3 regions of the Alterluteimonas muca genome follow, and region 2 is predicted to be linked to each of the others. Evidence: predicted binding sites of a transcription regulator. Region 2 holds the regulator's gene; each other region holds the start of a gene.
The links. Region 2 encodes HrcA, which represses chaperone genes, less so after heat shock. Its sites were predicted from a motif close to TTNGCACTCNNNNNNNNNGAGTGCNAA; they were not measured.
Positions count from the first base shown of each region.

Region 1: a site for HrcA is predicted at 1,789-1,815, ahead of groES (co-chaperone GroES). Genes of this name have one in related genera too.
Region 3: a site for HrcA is predicted at 1,703-1,729, ahead of rpoH (RNA polymerase sigma factor RpoH). Genes of this name have one in related genera too.

Region 1 covers NZ_JAIWPS010000001.1:406,812-410,838, forward strand. The annotation lists gene LDO11_RS01790 (protein-disulfide reductase DsbD family protein) at 1-704, opposite strand, end outside; gene cutA (divalent-cation tolerance protein CutA) at 704-1,039, opposite strand; gene LDO11_RS01800 (acyloxyacyl hydrolase) at 1,170-1,658, shown strand; gene groES (co-chaperone GroES) at 1,862-2,152, shown strand; gene groL (chaperonin GroEL) at 2,212-3,852, shown strand; gene LDO11_RS01815 (DUF808 domain-containing protein) at 4,007-4,027, shown strand, end outside.
Region 2 covers NZ_JAIWPS010000004.1:220,185-224,211, reverse strand. The annotation lists gene dnaK (molecular chaperone DnaK) at 1-701, opposite strand, end outside; gene grpE (nucleotide exchange factor GrpE) at 825-1,355, opposite strand; gene hrcA (heat-inducible transcriptional repressor HrcA) at 1,471-2,532, opposite strand; gene recN (DNA repair protein RecN) at 2,641-4,027, shown strand, end outside.
Region 3 covers NZ_JAIWPS010000007.1:119,263-123,289, forward strand. The annotation lists gene LDO11_RS10640 (response regulator) at 1-776, shown strand, start outside; gene ung (uracil-DNA glycosylase) at 799-1,557, shown strand; gene rpoH (RNA polymerase sigma factor RpoH) at 1,740-2,618, shown strand; gene zupT (zinc transporter ZupT) at 2,685-3,506, opposite strand; gene LDO11_RS10660 (copper resistance protein B) at 3,784-4,027, opposite strand, start outside.

The DNA of each region.
Region 1 (4,027 bases), on a different contig from region 2:
CACCGGGGGCTGCCGGCGGTGATGCCCTCGCCGCGCACGGTGAATCCGCTGCGGTCGCGATACAGGTAATAGCCGGGCGCCGGCACGAAGCGCAGCAGCAGGCGGTCGCCGCCGTCGGCGATCGCATCGAAGCCGAAGGCCTGGGCCTCGGGCAGCGGCAGCGCCTGCGGGCGCAGCGCGTCGGCAACCCCGCGTGACGCAGTGCCGGCACCGAGCAGGCTGCGCCCGAGCGCGGCAAAGCCGGCGCGGCCGCTGGCGGTGGGGCCGGCGGGCAGGGCCACGCTGATCTCGCGCGTCTGCGGCGGATAGCAGATGCCGGCATCGGCGCAGCCCTGGAAGCGGACCCGCACCACGACCTGCTCGCGGCCGTCCGCGGCGTTGCCGGGCAGGGCTGCGCGCATGCGCCCACGGTAGGTCTCGACCTCACCGAAGAACTCGTCGACGTGGCGCTTGCCGTCGGGCAGCTGCAGGCCGTCCGCGGGGAAGCCTTCGGCTTCGGCGCCCATGCGGTGGCGATAGAGGTAGTAGCCCTCGGCGATGGTCCAGTCGAATTCGATGCGCTCGCGGTCCGGCGCGTGCACGCGCAGCGCGAAGGCCTCGTCCACCGGCAGCAGGTCGTCCATGTCGACCGCTGCCTGCGCGCCGCCCGCCACGACTGCGAGCGCGCCCAGCGCGAGTGCGCGCCACCAGACCGCGATACCCATCAGGATGCCGGCCCCGCGGTCTCGCGCACGATCCAGTCGAGATAGGCGGGCAGGCCGTCGACCAGGTCGCAGGCGACCAGTTCCGGCACTTCGTACGGGTGCAGCGCGCACAACCGCTCGCGTAGAGCGGCGAACGCCGCCCGGGTGGTCTTGATCAGCAACTGCACTTCCTCGCCACGCTCGACACGGCCCTCCCAGCGATAGACCGACCGCGCACCCGGCAGCAGCGTCACGCAGGCCGCCAGGCCCTCGCCCACGAGGGCGTCGGCGATGCGGTCGGCGGTGGCACGATCCGGGCAGGTGGACAGACAGAGCAGGACGGACACGGCAGGCAGGCGCAACGGGTGGGCCGCATAGGGTAGCCCACGCCCATGCGCCGCGCGCTTAAGCCCGTCGCGCCCGTCGCCGCGCGCTCACGACGGCAGGATCTACAATCTGCACTCCCCGGTTCACTAATCCCCGCCCATGTCCAGGATCCGCCTTCCGGCGCTGTGCGCCATCGCGATGGCAGCTGCCGCCGTGTTTCCCGCCGCCGCGCAATCCCAGTTCGAGCTCAGTGCCGGCGCGTCGTGGACGCGCGACAACGAGGTCACCCCGGTCATCGCCGCGGCGTGGCTGCCGGAGCTGCGTGGCCTCGACAACGCGCTGCTGCGTTGGGAGCTGGGTGTGATCCACGTGCCCGGCCGCGACGACACCGCGTACGACCTGGAGGACGACGTCACCGTCGGCCACGCCGGCCTGCGTTACGACCGCACCGACAACGGACTGACGCTGGGCTTCGGCATCGGCGTGCAGAGCGGCTACACCGACGCGCTGTCGGGCGACCCGCAGTTCGTCAGCACCATCGGCTGGCGCTGGGAGCGCTTCTCGGTGCTGGCGCGGCATATCTCCAACGCCAGCATCCACCAGCCCAACGACGGCGAGACGATGGTGGTGGCGGCCTGGCGCTTCTGAGCCGGGTCCAGGCCCGCGTCCGTCCACGGCCGGGGGCGACGGAAATTTCCATCGGGCCCCTTGAAAGGCCCTGAACGGCCCCCAACTTCTGGTCCGTGCCCGGCTTGCCGGGTCTTTGCCGCCCGCGGCCTTGGCACTCTCCGAGTGCGAGTGCTAAGATCGCCGCCATTCTTCAACCCAATCAATCACTTAAGAGGATTGACATGAGCAATATCAAGCCGCTGTACGACCGCGTGGTCATCAAGCGTACCGAGGAAGAGAAAGTCTCGGCCGGTGGCATCGTGATTCCGGATTCGGCCACCGAAAAGCCGATCAAGGGCGAGGTCGTCGCCGTGGGCGAGGGCAAGGTGCTCGACAACGGCAACCTGCGGGCGCCGAAGGTGAAGGCCGGCGACCAGGTGCTGTTCGGCAAGTACAGCGGCACCGAGGTCAAGCTCGACGGCACCGACTATCTGGTGGTGAAGGAAGACGACATCTTCGCGATCCTCGGCTGATCGCGGCGCTTCTTTCCACTCCCACGAATTCCACCCAAGACATTCAGAGGTAAAGAGTCATGGCTGCCAAGGAAATCCGCTTCGGCGAAGACGCGCGCTCCAAGATGCTGCGCGGTGTGAACACGCTTGCCAATGCCGTCAAGGCGACCCTCGGCCCGAAGGGCCGCAACGTCGTGCTCGAGAAGAGCTTCGGCTCGCCGACGATCACCAAGGACGGCGTGTCCGTCGCCAAGGAGATCGAGCTCGCCGACAAGTTCGAGAACATGGGCGCGCAGATGGTCAAGGAAGTCGCCTCGCGCACTTCCGACAACGCCGGTGACGGCACCACCACCGCCACCGTGCTGGCCCAGGCGCTGATCCGCGAGGGTTCCAAGGCGGTCGCCGCCGGCATGAACCCGATGGACCTCAAGCGCGGCATCGACCAGGCCGTCAAGGCCGCCGTCGAAGAGCTGAAGAAGCTCTCCAAGCCCACCGCCGACGACAAGGCGATCGCCCAGGTCGGCACGATCTCGGCCAACTCCGACGAAGTCATCGGCAACATCATTGCCGAGGCGATGAAGAAGGTCGGCAAGGAAGGCGTGATCACCGTCGAGGAAGGTTCGGGCCTGGACAACGAGCTCGACGTGGTCGAGGGCATGCAGTTCGACCGCGGCTACCTGTCGCCGTACTTCATCAACAACCAGCAGTCGATGTCGGCCGAGCTGGATGACCCCTTCATCCTGCTGCACGACAAGAAGATCTCCAACGTGCGTGACCTGCTGCCCGTCCTCGAGGGCGTGGCCAAGGCCGGCAAGCCGCTGCTGATCGTCGCCGAGGAAGTCGAGGGCGAGGCCCTGGCGACCTTGGTGGTCAACACCATCCGCGGCATCGTCAAGGTCTGCGCCGTCAAGGCCCCGGGCTTCGGCGACCGTCGCAAGGCGATGCTGGAAGACATGGCCGTGCTGACCGGCGGCACCGTGATCTCCGAGGAAGTCGGCCTGTCGCTCGAGAAGGCGACCATCAACGACCTCGGTCGCGCCAAGAAGATCCAGGTCACCAAGGAAAACACCACCATCATCGACGGCGCCGGCGAGACCGGTGGCATCGAGTCGCGCATCAAGCAGATCAAGGCGCAGATCGAGGAGACCTCCTCGGACTACGACCGCGAGAAGCTGCAGGAGCGCGTGGCCAAGCTGGCCGGCGGCGTTGCGGTGATCAAGGTCGGCGCTGCCACCGAGGTCGAGATGAAGGAAAAGAAGGCGCGCGTCGAAGACGCCCTGCACGCCACCCGTGCAGCGGTCGAGGAAGGCGTGGTCCCGGGCGGCGGCGTGGCCCTGCTGCGTGCCAAGGCGGCCATCGAGAACCTGCGTGGCGCCAACGAAGACCAGAACCACGGCATCGTGATCGCCCTGCGTGCGATGGAAGCACCGCTGCGCGAGATCGTCACCAACGCCGGTGAAGAGCCCTCCGTGATCGTCAACAAGGTCAAGGACGGTTCGGGCAACTTCGGCTACAACGCCGCCAACGGCGAGTTCGGCGACATGGTCGAGTTCGGCATCCTGGATCCGACCAAGGTCACCCGCACCGCGCTGCAGAACGCGGCGTCGATCGCCGGCCTGATGATCACCACCGAGGCGATGGTGGCGGAGCTTCCGAAGAAGGAAGAGCCGGCGATGCCGGGCGGCGGTGGCATGGGCGGCATGGGCGGCATGGATTTCTGATCCAGCGCCATCGCGTCACCTGCAACACGGAAAACCCCGCCGCGAGGCGGGGTTTTTCCTTGTCGCGACCGGCCGCCCCGTGCACGGCCCGACGTCATTTCCGGCATCACGCACGGGTGACACAATCCGCGCCCACGACCTCGCGGATACACCCATGGCCGGCGCCTCGCTGCTC
Region 2 (4,027 bases):
TCGAAGTCCTCGCCGCCGAGGAAGGTGTCGCCGTTGGTGGCCAGCACCTCGAACTGCTTCTCGCCGTCGACTTCGGCGATCTCGATGATCGACACGTCGAAGGTGCCGCCGCCGAGGTCGTACACGGCGATCTTGCGGTCGCCGCCGGCCTTGTCGAGGCCATAGGCCAGCGCGGCCGCGGTCGGCTCGTTGATGATGCGCTTGACGTCCAGGCCGGCGATGCGGCCGGCGTCCTTGGTGGCCTGACGCTGCGAGTCGTTGAAGTAGGCCGGCACCGTGATCACGGCCTCGGTGACCTTCTCGCCCAGGTAGTCCTCGGCGGTCTTCTTCATCTTCTCCAGGATGCGCGCGGAGATCTCCTGCGCCGACAGCTTGTTGCCGTCGTTGGTGGCCACCCAGGCGTCGCCGTTGTCGTGCTGGACGATCTTGTACGGCACCAGGCCGATGTCCTTCTGCACTTCGGCATCGGTGAACTTGCGCCCGATCAGGCGCTTGACCGCGAAGAAGGTGTTGTGCGGATTGGTGACGGCCTGGCGCTTGGCGGATGCGCCGACCAGTACCTCGCCATCCTTTGTGTAGGCGACGATCGAAGGCGTGGTGCGATCGCCCTCGCTGTTCTCGATGACCTTGGCCTTGCCGCCGTCCATGATCGCCACGCACGAATTGGTCGTGCCGAGGTCGATGCCGATGATCTTTGCCATGAGTGGTTCCCTCTGGATCCGTATTCGATGTGTCTGGGGGCGGCACGCGGCCGCCGATGCGTGATATCTGGGGGCGGCGGTGTGCCGTTCAAGCGGCTACCGCGATGCGCAGGCGCGCCGGCGTCAGTCCCTGGCCACCACGACGAGCGCGGGGCGCAGCAGGCGCTCGTTGAGCACGTAGCCCTTCTGGAACACCTGGGCGACGTGGCCCGGAGGCACTTCGCCGGCGTCGGTCTGGCTGATCGCCTGGTGGCGTTCCGGGTCGAACGGCTGGCCGGCTGGCGCGACGACCTGCAGGCCGTTGTCACCGGCCACCTTGAGCAGCTGGCGCAGGGTGAGTTCCAGGCCCTCGCGGAGCGGGCTGCTGTCGGCGCCGGCCGCGGCCAGGCCTGCATCCAGGCTGTCGAACACCGGCAGCAGGTCGCCCAGCAGGCGCTCGTTGGCGAAACGGCGGGCCGCGTCGACCTCGCGCGCCATGCGCTTGCGCTGGTTCTCGAGGTCCGCGCGCTCGATCAGGGACTGCGCACGCAGCTGCTCGAGTTCGGCCTGCAGCAGCTGCACCTGTTCTTCGAGCAGGGCCTGCGGCGATGCCGACGCGTCGTCCTGCGGCTGCATCGTGGGGTCGGGAGTGTCGGGGTGGCTCTCGTGGGTCATTTCCATGTCCGTGGCGGTCGACTGGCCGCCGCTGGCCGGAGCAATGGGGTTGCCCGGCGCGGATTCAAGTGCCGTCCGCCTGCAATCGTGTGTCGGTGCCGTCCCGCAGCCCCCGCTACGGCGACCTGCCACCGCGCTCCAGCGCCGCACCCAGTGCTTCCGCGGTGGCCTGCACCACCGGCACGATGCGGTCGTAGGCCATCCGCGTCGGCCCGATCACCCCCAGCACCCCGAGCACGCGCCCGTCGGCCGCGTACGGCGCGGTCACCAGCGATACCCCTTCCAGAGGGGCCAGCCCGGTTTCCTCGCCGATGAATACCCGCACCCCGGGCGCGCGCACGGTGCGCTCGAGCAACTGCAGGATCTCGCGCTTGCGCGAAAAAGTATCGAACAGCTCGCGGAGGCGGTCGAGATCCGAGAGGTCCTGCACCCCGATCAACCGGGCCTGCCCGGCCATCAGCATGTCGTCGCCCTCCTCCGGGGCGAGGGCCTGCTCGGCAAGCTCGACGGTGCGCGCCATCAGGCTCTCCATCTGGCTGCGCGTGAGCTGCATCTCGCGCAGCAGCGTGGCGCGGATGTCGGCCACCGCGCGACCGGCGAAGTTGACGTTGAGGTAGTTGGCCACCTGCTCCAGTTCCGACGCCTCGTAGGGCCGGCGCACCTGGATCAGGCGGTTCTGCACCTCGTTGTCCGCAAACACCAGGATTGCCATCACCCGCTGGCTGTCGACGGCAACGAAGTCGATGTAGCGGAAGGCGAACTGCTCGCGCCGCGGCACGCTGACCACGCCCATGAAGCGGGTCATCGCCGACACCAGCTCCGACGCGCTGCCCAGCAGCGACTGGGTGCCACCGCCGGCGGGCAGCTGTTCGCGTAGGTGGGTGACCTCGTGCTCGGGCAATGGCCGCAGCTGCAGCAGCGAATCGACGAACACCCGGTAGCCCTGCGCGGTGGGCACGCGTCCGGCGGAGGTATGCGGCGCGGTCAGCAGGCCGCTGTCCTCGAGGTCGGAGAGGATGTTGCGGATCGTCGCCGGGCTCACGTCCAGCCCGGCATGGCGGGCAAGCGTCTGCGACCCGACCGGCTCGCCGTTCTCGATATGGCGGGCGATCAATGTGCGCAGCAGATGCCGTGAACGGGCATCGAGTTCGGACGGGGGCGTGTGCTTGCGGCTCATGGCCCCGGTATACGGCGCACCCTGCGCCCACGCAAGCGCGTCTCAGCCGCTGCGCCGCTGATCGCCGAGATTGTTGGCCGCAACCATTCCGCCCTGCACAATCCGCGCATGCTGACCCACCTCGCCATCCGCAATTTCGCCGTCGCCACCGCCAGCGAGCTGGAGTTCGGTGCCGGCCTCACCGTGATCTCCGGCGAAACCGGCGCCGGCAAGTCCCTGCTCGTCGATGCGCTCGGGTTCCTGTCCGGGTTGCGTGCCGACAGCGGCATGGTGCGCCATGGCGCCGACCGCGCCGAACTCACCGCCAGCTTCGACCTCGCCGATGCCGCCGGCGCGCGCGCCTGGCTGGTGGCCGAGGAATTCGACGATGGCGATGCCTGCCAGCTGCGGCGCACGCTGCGCGCCGATGGCGGTTCGCGGGCATGGATCAACGGCCGCCCGGCCACGCTCGGGCAGCTGGCCGCGCTGGCGGGTCACCTCGTCGAGATCCATGGCCAGCACGAGCACCAGGCGCTGCTGTCGCGTGGCGCGCAGCTCGCCCTGCTCGATGCCTATGGCCGCCATGCCGGCGCACTGCAGGCGGTGGCCGCGGCCGCGCGCACCTGGTCGGCCCTGCTCGACGAGCGCGACCGCCTTGCGGGTCTGGGCGACCCCGGCGAGCGGCGCGACTGGCTGGCCCACCAGCTCGCGGAACTCGAACGCGAACCGCTGGATGCCGCCTCCCTCGCCGAACTCGATGCCGCGCACCGCCGCCAGGCCAATGCCGCCGGCCTGATCGCCGCCTGCGAAACGGTGCTGGCGGGGCTTGGCGAGGACGACGCCGTGACCGGACGCGTGCAGCGGCTGCGCGGCGAACTCGCACGCCTGCATCGCGACGAGCCACGCCTGGCCGAGGTGGACGCGATGCTCGAGGCGGCAACGATCCAGCTCGACGAGGCGCAGCTGCTGCTGCAGCGGGTGCGCGACGATCTCGACATCGACCCGGAGCGCTACGCCGAGCTCGAGCGCGGCCTCGCCCGCATCCACGACCTCGCCCGCAAACACAGGGTGGCCCCGGATGCCCTCGAAGCCCTGCGCGATCGCATCGCCACCGAACTGGAGGAACTGGCCGACGCCGGCATCCGCCTGCAGCGGCTGGATGGCGAGATCGATGCCGCCAGCGCCGCGTGGACGGCGGCGGCCGCCGACCTGACCCGCGCCCGCGCGTCGGCGGCGGCACGGCTCTCTGCCGACACCACCACGCTGATCGATGAGCTCGGCATGGGCGGTGGCCGCTTCGAGATCGCACTGGAGCCGCAGCCGGGCGGCCGCCCCGACCCGCTGGGCGCCGAGCGCGTGGAATTCCTGGTCGCGGCCAATGCCGGCCAGCCGCCACGGCCGCTGCGCAAGGTGGCTTCCGGCGGCGAGCTGTCGCGGATTTCACTGGCGATCGAGGTCGCCGCGCTGGGCCTGGACGCGGTGCCGACGATGGTCTTCGACGAAGTCGACTCCGGCA
Region 3 (4,027 bases), on a different contig from region 2:
TGCTGCGGCAGGAGGTACCGAACGTCGAGGTCGTCGCCTGCGCCGGGCTGGCCGAAGCGCGCGAAGCGCTGGCGGCGGCGCCGGTGGATCTCGTCACCACCTCGCTGGTACTGCCCGATGGCGATGGCCAGCAGCTCGCGCGTGCGGTACGCGAGACCGCGGGGCAGAAATACGTACCGGTGATCGTGGTCTCGGCCGAGGCGCAGGCGCACCTGGAACGCCGCCGCTTCACCGAGGACGTCACCGACTACTTCGACAAGGCCGAAGGTCACCAGGCACTGGCGACCTTCGTGCGCGGCTACGTGATGCCGCAGGCGATCCCCGGCGCGTGCGTGCTCTACGTCGAGGACAGCCGCACGGTCGCGCTGGCGACCCGGCGCATGCTGCAGTCGCACGGCATGGAAGTGATCCACCTGATCAGCGCCGAGGACGCCATCGAGTGGCTGCGCGAGCGCCGCGACAGCGCCGATGCGCCGGGCGCGGACCTGCTGCTGACCGACGTCTACCTGAAGGGCGAACTCAGCGGCCGCGACCTGCTGCAGGCCGTGCGCGGCGAGCTCGGCTACGGCAAGCGGCGGTTGCCGGTGCTGGTGATGACCGGTGACGACAACCGGGTCAACCAGATGGCGCTGCTTCGCGACGGCGCCAACGATCTGGTGCTCAAGCCGATCGAGGAACGGCTGCTGGTCACCAAGGCGCTGTTTCAGCTGCGGCTGGCCCGGCTGGGCGGGGCAGGGCCGCAGGGACGCGGGGCGCCGGCGCCCACCGCGGGCTGAGGCGGTGACACGCAACGCATCGGTGGACGACCTCCCGACGCAGGCCGCGGGGGCGCCCCACAGTGACGCGGATTCGCGGATCCGTCTGCACCCGTCCTGGAAAGCCCGCATCGGCGACTACCTGCTGCGCGAGGACATGCAGGCGCTGTCGGCGTTCCTGCGCGAACGCAGGGCGGCGGGCGCGGCAATCTACCCGCCCGGCCCGCGGATCTTCGCCGCCTTCGAGGCCACGCCCTTCGATGACGTCAAGGTGGTGGTCCTCGGCCAGGATCCCTACCACGGCCCCGGGCAGTCCCATGGGTTGGCGTTCTCGGTGCCGCCCGGGGTGCCGGTGCCGCCGTCGCTGCTCAACATGTTCAAGGAACTCGAGCGCGACCTCGGCCTGCCACGCCCCGACCATGGCTATCTGCTGCCCTGGGCGCAGCGTGGGGTGCTGCTGCTCAACGCGGTGCTGACGGTCGAGCATGGCAAGGCCGGCGCACACCAGGGACGCGGCTGGGAAGGCTTCACCGACCACGTGGTGGAAACCCTCAACCGCGAGCGCGACGGCCTGGTGTTCATGCTGTGGGGCAGCTACGCCCAGGCCAAGGGGCGGGTGATCGACCCGCGCAGGCACAAGGTGCTGCGCAGCACCCACCCCTCGCCGCTGTCGGCCCACCGCGGGTTCAACGGCTGCGGGCATTTCTCCGCCGCCAACGACTACCTGCGCCGCCGCGGGCTGGGCGCGATCGACTGGCGCCTGCCGCCGCGGGCCCAGCTGGATGCCGTCGTCCCCGGCTGACTGCCGCCTGCACGGTTGCGGGCGGGATTGCCCGCTGTGCACGTCCTGTTGAAGGTGGATCCGTTACCGTCCTGTACTTCCGGAACACCCTTTGTGGGCTCGATAACGCCGTTCCACCGGCGGAACAGAGGAACTTTTCCTGTACCCGGCAGTCCAATAGCCCGACTGCTAACATGAGGTCCATGAGCCAGACGATGACTGCCAACGCCTTGGTTGCCAACAATCTCCCCGTCCCCAGTGCGCTCGGTTCGCTGGACGCCTACGTCAATGCCGTGCACCAGATCCCGGTGCTGTCGGTCGAGGACGAGCAGGCGCTGGCACGCCGTTACCGCGAGAACGAGGATCTCGACGCCGCCCGCGAGCTGGTGCATTCGCACCTGCGTTTCGTGGTGCACGTGGCGCGTGGCTACAACGGCTACGGGCTGCCGCTGGGCGACCTGATCCAGGAAGGCAACATCGGCCTGATGAAGGCGGTGAAGCGTTTCGACCCCGCGGTCGGCGTGCGCCTGGTGTCGTTCGCGGTGCACTGGATCCGTGCCGAGATGCACGAGTACATCCTCAAGAACTGGCGCATCGTCAAGGTCGCCACCACCAAGGCGCAGCGCAAGCTGTTCTTCAACCTGCGCCGGAGCAAGAAGCGCCTGGGCTGGTTGAACGCGGCCGAAGTGAGCGCGGTTGCCAAGGACCTCAACGTCTCCGAGCGCGAGGTGCTGGAGATGGAGTCGCGGCTGTCCGGGCGCGATATCGGCTTCGATGCCAGCGCCGACGAGGATGACGAGCGCGCGCCGCCGGCACCGGCCGGGTATCTGATGGCGCACGACGCCGATCCCGCACAGGCCTACGAACGTGCCGACAGCGAGGACAACCAGCTGGCGCTGCTGCGCGAAGGCCTGGCCGGGCTGGATGCGCGTTCGCGCGACATCATCAAGCGCCGCTGGCTGGATCCGGACGCCAGGATCACCCTGCAGGAGCTGGCCGACGAGTACGGCGTGTCGGCCGAGCGGATCCGCCAGGTGGAAGCCAACGCGCTGAAGAAGATGAAGGCGTTGTTCGCGGCCTGACCCGCGCGGTGGCTGCCAGAAGGCCCGGAGCGATCCGGGCCTTTTTCGTTGGTGCCGGTCGCGCGGTTAAGGGGACGTGCCCCACTTGAACAGCACCAGGCTCAGTGCCAGCGCCGACATGCCCGCCACCAGCCCGTACACGGTCTCGTGGCCCTTGGCATAGCGCTTGGCGGCGGGGAGCAGTTCGTCGAGCGCGAGGAACACCATGATGCCGGCGATCACCCCGAACACGCCGCCGAACACCGCCTCCGACATCACCGGCGCCAGCAGCACGTAGCCCAGGATCGCGCCGATCGGCTCCGCCATGCCCGACAGCAGCGAGGCGAGGAACGCCAGCGACTTGTTGTTGGTGGCGTAGTACACCGGCACCGCGATGGCGATGCCCTCGGGGATGTTGTGGATCGCGATCGCCAGCGCCAGCGGCAGGCCGACGGCCGGATCGCCGACGGTGGCGAAGAAGGTGGCCAGGCCCTCCGGGAAGTTGTGCGCGGTGATCGCGATCGCGGTCAGCAGGCCGACGCGCTTGATGTATTCGCGGTTGTGTTCGCGGAAGAACGGGTCGTCGGCTTCCAGGCTCTCGTGCGGGTTGGGCACCAGGTGGTCGATCCCGACGATGAGCAGCAAGCCGGCCAGGAACGCGAGGATCGCGCAGGTGAAGCCGAGGTTGTCGCCATAGGCGAGCGAGAACGACTGGATCGACTTGTTCAGGATTTCCGACAGCGACACGAACACCATCGCGCCGCCCGCGAAGGCGAGCCCGAAGGCCAGCAGCCGTGCGTTCGGCGCCCTGGTCGTGAACACCAGCAGGCCGCCGATGCCGGTGGCGAGACCGGCGCCGGTGGTGACCGCGAGCGCGATCAGGATGTTGGACAGCTGGATGTCGAGCATGCGCTGCGCGTTCCCGTGTCAGCGGGCGCGGGAATGCGCACGACTGCGTTGCAATCGTAGTCAGCGGCCGGCTGCTTGGCGACAGGCGCAGCCAGCCTTGCGGCATGTCCGTGCCGGCGGATCCGGCTGACGCCGCCCCCTCGCCACGCAGCTTCGAGCCGGCGCCCGGGCGGCGCCACCACGGTGGGGCGGAGGTGGCGGGCGTCGCGGGGCGTTGTCGGCCAGCGTCGGGGGGTGCGCCCGGTGCATGACGCCCGGCCCACGGCACGTGATGCCCTCACCACCATCCGCGCACGCCCGCGACCACGTGGGTGTCGCGTGCCGGCTCCCCGGCCGTGCGCGCAAGGTCCGCGGTGCCGCCGAACAGGCGCTCGTGCGCGATGCCGACATAGGGCGCGAACCGCGGAGTGATCTCGTAGCGCAGGCGCAGCCCGGCCTCGATGCCGTTGAGGCCGCTGCCGGTGCCGTGGTCGGGCTCGTCCTCGAGCGAGGCGGTGGCCTCCAGCAGCGGCTGCAGGATC